Regions from separate parts of the Paenibacillus sp. NPDC058367 genome, predicted to be linked through region 2. Evidence: predicted binding sites of a transcription regulator. Region 2 holds the regulator's gene; the other holds the start of a gene.

Region 1 (3,159 bases), on a different contig from region 2:
TTATATTATTATCCAGCTTTTTGGTTAATCTTGTCATAGCTTTTTTCCTGCAAGAACCAATGTATACCGGCGGCCTAGTCTCAATCTTTATTTATATGTTTGTCATAGGTATCATCATTTTAGTACAGACTTTCCCCTTTGCCTTGGGCTTAAGCCTACGGAGGATAGATTATTTCTTCGGCACATCCTTGATGGCCGTTATAACAAGTGCCGGCTTCTCACTTCTTCTGTTCCTGCTATCTATTGTGGAAACCAAATTAACATCTGGATGGGGTGTGCAGCTACATTATTTTCACCTACCATACTTGAATGATGGTACCGTCCTAGAGCAGCTGTGGATCTATTTCATGATCTTGTTGCATATGTTTTATTGGGGATTTGTTATATCCAGCATCTTCCGTAGATTTGGTAGAAGCGGCCTATTCATTTTCGCGGCAGTCATGTTTATTCTGTACAGTGTCGCTGGATTGTTAATGACATATTATCAGTGGTGGGTTGATGTATTTAATTGGTTGGCTAGCCATACCGCATTTGAACTTGCCTTGTGGAGTATGCCCTTGACGGTCTTGTACGCACTCTTATCGTTCTGGATGCTTCGGAAGTCTACAGTATAAGACTCTGCCTGGAATATTGTTAATATTTATAGGGGGTATTGTATGGATTATGTGAGGGATTACGCCATGTATGCTTCTATATTCGGTATGTTTAGTTTTAGTTGGTTTGGTTGGGCACAAGAAAACCCCAGATCCAGCTGGCGAAAATATATTGGCATAGCTTCTGGTGTATCCCTTCTCGTCTGCTTGATTGGTGTCTATTTAAGTGTGACGAACTGGGATGCTCCCTCCGTATTAAATGACAAGACCTCTTTTGATAATTATCTAATTTCTGTCTATATTGAATTATTGTTGGCTGGTGCTGGAGCTTCTATATTGATGAAATGTAAGTATAATGATTATGTTGCTCCTTGGATTGCCTTTATAGTAGGGATTCATTTTATTGGCTTAAAAAGTGTGTTTAACGATTTCAGTTTATACCTTTTAGCAGCACTTCTAGTTGCAATCTCTATCGTATCACTGTTCATATCTAAAAAACTTAAGGTCGCAAACAGTGCAATTACAGGCATTGGTGCTGGGACAGTTTTGTTCGCCTTCGCTCTATTAGGGTTAATTCGATATTTATCAATCTAGATACGAGTATGCTAAAGTTACCTTCGATTAATTATATTCACAAAAAAAGAAACTCCCTTGATTTCTCAAGGGAGTTTCTTGTGATGCGGTCGAGAGGACTCGAACCTCCACGATATTGCTACCACACGGACCTGAACCGTGCGCGTCTGCCAATTCCGCCACGACCGCACATCATAATGACTACATATCAAACTTGCGGTCACAAGATAGATCATACCATGCTGAGATTAAAGCGTCAATATATTTTCCAGCTTTTCTTATCGATCATTATTTTATGGATAATTATTGCTTTTAATTCCGAATATAAGGTATAATGAGAACAAAAGTTCGCATAATATAAATGAGGTGATTTATAATGGCGACTACGAAGTTGAAGACATCCATTGTTGATGAAGATGTTACTAAAGAAGAACTGTCCCTTGTCAGAAGCTATTTGCTGCTAACGTTTATTCATAAAGTTTTCGAGCGTGACTGCCGTGTAATCAGCAAAAGTGGTCTATTTAAGACCCCTCAGCTTTATATGGAGCTCTTGTCTGGTGCCACTAAGAAAACCTCACTAATGCTTCAAGAGGTTACGCGTGAATTGAGCTCACATGATCTGAAGATCACAACCGTTCGCCAAGATCAACGAGGAGTCGAGGCCTTGTACTCCTGTAGAGGATATCAAGGTGAGATGAATATATTATGGCCAGGATTCCGTAGAGAGATGATGCTGCGAATGCGTGCGTATCTCGGACTGTCCACAGAGCTCTCCATACTCTCCAGAGAAGAAAGTGACTCCCAGCTAGCTTTAAGTATTTAATCCGTCAGAGGCATATATGTAAGCAGAACAGCTCCCCACCCAATTTGGGTAAGGAGCTGTTTTTGCTGCGGAAACTATATATTATCAGGTTCTTTCCTTGGTTCGCTGAAGGGTTGGAATAAATAATTCCGATCTAGCTTTACTACTCGTCTATTCTGACGACGTATCATCACCTGCGAATCATCCCAAGCCAGAACAATCCCTTTTACATCATTACTTTCTATGCCGTCCCGCACCACACGAATTTTCTCGCCGGAAATTCGGTATGCATCCAATTGTTCATCGCTAATCATCATGAATTCCTCCCTCTGTATAGCTTATCCTATTTTCATCCAGAAAAAAGACCCAAATGAAAAATCATCTGGGTCTCGTATAAGTAATTGACCAATTGCATGTCTACTAAAGCATTCTTATATCAGCGCTTCATTCTTCTCGAACCAGAAATCAAGAACTTTAGCGGACATCACACGTTGCTCCAGATACTCCACTTGGTTTGTTGTGAATTTCTCCCTCCAAGGGAAGGAAAGTTCCTCACATAAACCTTTGATTGTCAGAAGTTCTGACCAAGCTACATAGCGTTTGTACCAAAAAAACTGAGGATGTTCAATCATATAGGGATACAGATCGTCGAATTCCGTGTGTTTGCAATCCAGCGCACGCTCGAAGTGATCCTTGGCCTCGGTTAATTTATCAATAAAAAATTGCTCAGTCACCGGTTCTTTCCCCATTGTGACGCCTCCTCCCTATGTCTGATTTTATTATAAAGGAAAATCTATAGGGTGAAAAGCAGTTGTTTGAAAAATAGGCCTGTTCTTATCTCAAAAACGGGTTATTCCCCAAATTCAATGGTGCCTCCGCTAAGAGAAGTAATTCTTACGAGTGACTCCAGTCGGATGCCTTGTTCTTTGATCGTCCGGGCTCCAGCCTGAAAGCTTTTTTCCACTACAACGCCAAGACCTACCAGCTCAGCGCCAGAGCGCTCGATGATCTTAATCAATCCACGTGCTGCATCACCATTAGCAATAATATCATCGATAAAGAGGATTTTATCCTCTGGAGAGATGAATTGGCGAGACAACATAATGTCGGTAACAATACCTTTCGTAAAAGAAGGAACTCTTTCACAAAGTGCGTCCGGATCTGCTAACAGTGTTTTTTTGCGACGTGCAA
Region 2 (3,159 bases):
ATTCTCTCTACTAGTATCTGTTAAGAGCGAAAATCGTGGGAATTTAGAAACGACTACTGATTAGAAAAAGAGAAAGCACCCAGAGATCTGCCGATTTTGCGAGCTGAGTGCAAAATTGGGGCAACTGCTGGAGTGCTTTGTTGAGAGCTTTTTAAAATAAATATGTCAAAATCATAAGAAATTGAAGGCTGTGATTTGATCGGTATAAACAATTAGCTGTTTGTATTCGATCGGAGATTCATAGTGAGTATAGGGTCTTACAGAAACATCATTAAGGACTACAAAGTTATAGCTGAAATTTTTATCGGGATGTTCCGCACCTAAATAAGATATGTATTCATCTACAATGACATCATCCATTAGAGATTTTAAGTCAAAAACATCCTCTTTATTGGAGGTGGAAGGGGAGATGGTCCCTTGAATACTGCCGAATGAGGTGAGTAAATTTACTTTTTTTCCACTCGCTTGATCGTTGTTTAACAATAAGCCAGAGAGTTTAACAAGTGCATCGACTTTAAAATCGACGAGGGTTCTAATTTTTGAGTTGTTCAAAACGAGACACTTCCTTTCAATTTGAAATCCTGTTAACATTATTCGACATATAACCACATAATTCCTATTAGGTCATCAAAAATACATAAATACAAACACGCCCCCTCCATTGAACCATGAGTGAGGCGTGTTTATCTTTAGAGATAGATTTAATTCCTGATCGTTACTCGTGTTCCAATCGGAACAATCGCAGCTAGTGCTAACACATCTTCATTGTACATACGAATACAACCGTGGGATACTTCGTGCCCTATGGATGAGGGATCATTATTTCCATGTATCCCATAGTGAGGCTTAGATAGACCCATCCAAAAGACCCCAAATGGACCACCTGGATCGGGTTGTTTGTTAATGATTGTGAATTCACCGAGTGGTGATTGAGTTAACATTTTACCGATTCCGACTGGGAAACCCCTGATCACAATGTCGTTATCAAGAAGATAAAGCATACGCTGCGTCAGATCAACTATAATCCGGTAATTTGGCATTGTGTAACACTCCTTTCTAATTAAGATATGAGGAGGATGCCTAAACGGTTATTCATTAAAAATGGTCATTTTAGCTTATGGGAACAAATGTTCTGTGATTGATAAATGGAGTTTGATAACAATAAAAAAGCTGTTCTGCATTTGCAGAACAGCTTTTAAAAAAATAAAAGAAAGTATATATTTTTACGATATACCCTATCCTTATACTTCTCGTAGAAACGGATACCGTCCTTTAAAGGGCGGTATCCGTTTTCGCTTGGTAGGAGTGCATACTTAGTGGATATCTCGAAATAATCCGATAACTCTGCCGAGAATGGTCACGCGATTAAGGCGAAGAGGCTCGTACGCCGGATTCTCCGGCTGAAGACGTATATGATCACGTTCTTTATAAAAAGTCTTAACGGTTGCTTCATCTTCTTCGGTCATAGCTACAACGATATCTCCGTTATCAGCCGTTTGTTGTTGACGAACAATAACATAGTCGCCATTCATAATCCCAGCTTCGACCATACTGTCACCTTGAACCGATAACATAAATACTTTGTTATCTCCAACATAGTGAGTTGGAAGCGGGAAGTAGTCTTCAATATTCTCAGTAGCAGTGATAGGAACCCCGGCGGTAACCTTACCTACGACAGGAATGCGAGCGACGGTTTGCGCGAAATGATGGACATTCTCGGAATCCTCTTGGCCAAGCAATTCTATCGCACGAGGCTTCGTTGGATCTCGACGGATAAGTCCCTTCTTCTCTAGCCGATCTAAATGACCGTGAACTGTGGAGCTGGAAGCAAGACCAACAGCTTCTCCAATCTCCCGGACGGAAGGAGGATAACCCTTGCTGCGGACTTCGCTACGTATAAATTCCAGGATCGCCAGCTGGCGACTTGAAATCTTTGACATTGGAATCAACCCCATATAGTAATGTTTGGGAAAATTATAACATAGAACTACCGTTCGCACAAACATAAGTTCTAACTATTATAAATATTAATTCGAAAGAGTTAATAAATGGTAGTCTTGTATTGATTGCGTTTCCTTCAACTAAACGATAAGAGTGATTCTTTATATGAAGAATATGGTAAATATTAACCTCTGAAAAAAAGAGAACAATTGTTCTAAAATAGTATTGAACAAAACACATGTTCGTGTTATTATAATTTCAAAAGTAAGAACAAGTGTTTGGAGGATGATATTCATGTTAAAATACAGTACATACCGTAGCATCTACGATAAAGCCCCAGTGGTTGAATCTTTAGGACATAATCCTATTACCCGTTATTCAGCTCAGATTAAAGAGATAACAGAGCTTTTGCTTGAAGGCTTGATGCGTTTGTTCCGAAGAGATTTTGTTATTAAACTGACATTGATCATTGTGCTCGTACTATCAGGACTTACAGTAGTAGGTAATGTATTTGCAGGATCTACTACTTTAATGAAGGATGAGAAGCGCGTAGTGGTTGAACGTGGAGATACACTTTGGAGTATTGCTCTTGAGAATAAACCTTCTGATATGAAAACGGCTGTATATATAGAAGGAATTAAAAAATTCAATGGCATTAAAGGTAGTCAGATTAATGCTGGAGATATTCTCACTTTACCTATATATTAATATTCTAAGAACATAATAAGAGGACATGAAGAGCTTGCAGGGAGTAAACCTTGACAAGCTCTTTTTCTCATGGCAGAGTTAGAATTAATTTATAAGGGGAGGGAAAGTTTTGAATATTGATGAGTTGGTCGCGCGTATTAACGAATTGGCACGCAAACAGAAGAGCGTAGGCCTTAATCAAGAGGAAACGGCGGAACGCGCCAAGCTTCGTGAAATTTATTTGGGGAATATTCGCAATAACTTCCGAGCACAATTGAATACGATTGAATTGGTCGATAATGATGAGCATGAACAAGGTAACAAGGGGCGTAAGCATTAACACCCTGTTCCTTTTCATAGATATTACTGGATGACTAGGGGGAACGCATATGGCCCGTTCTTGGGAAAGAATGGTTCAACGCAACACGCAGCAAATTAATAAGCAAAGAAAGAAACAGGGGAAGGAAACGATTTACGCATCTAAATCTAAATCTCCTGGTAAGAACAGCGAAACCTTTAAAGGCCGTAACA

The links. The regulator LexA, encoded in region 2, represses DNA repair genes until DNA is damaged. The targets are predictions, from matches to a motif close to CGAACATATGTTCG.
Region 1: a site for LexA is predicted at 1,504-1,517, ahead of ACFWMP_RS04170 (YhjD family protein). Genes of this name have one in related genera too.

Annotation. Positions count from the first base shown of each region.
Region 1 is NZ_JBHXIZ010000001.1:903,646-906,804, forward strand. It holds gene ACFWMP_RS04155 (hypothetical protein) at 1-614, shown strand, start outside; gene ACFWMP_RS04160 (hypothetical protein) at 657-1,187, shown strand; tRNA gene ACFWMP_RS04165 (tRNA-Leu) at 1,272-1,355, opposite strand; gene ACFWMP_RS04170 (YhjD family protein) at 1,543-1,989, shown strand; gene ACFWMP_RS04175 (hypothetical protein) at 2,064-2,282, opposite strand; gene ACFWMP_RS04180 (hypothetical protein) at 2,400-2,717, opposite strand; gene ACFWMP_RS04185 (xanthine phosphoribosyltransferase) at 2,819-3,159, opposite strand, start outside.
Region 2 is NZ_JBHXIZ010000002.1:781,274-784,432, forward strand. It holds gene ACFWMP_RS14435 (hypothetical protein) at 172-552, opposite strand; gene ACFWMP_RS14440 (L,D-transpeptidase) at 702-1,040, opposite strand; gene lexA (transcriptional repressor LexA) at 1,314-1,940, opposite strand; gene ACFWMP_RS14450 (LysM peptidoglycan-binding domain-containing protein) at 2,236-2,649, shown strand; gene ACFWMP_RS14455 (DUF896 domain-containing protein) at 2,759-2,968, shown strand; gene ACFWMP_RS14460 (hypothetical protein) at 3,018-3,159, shown strand, end outside.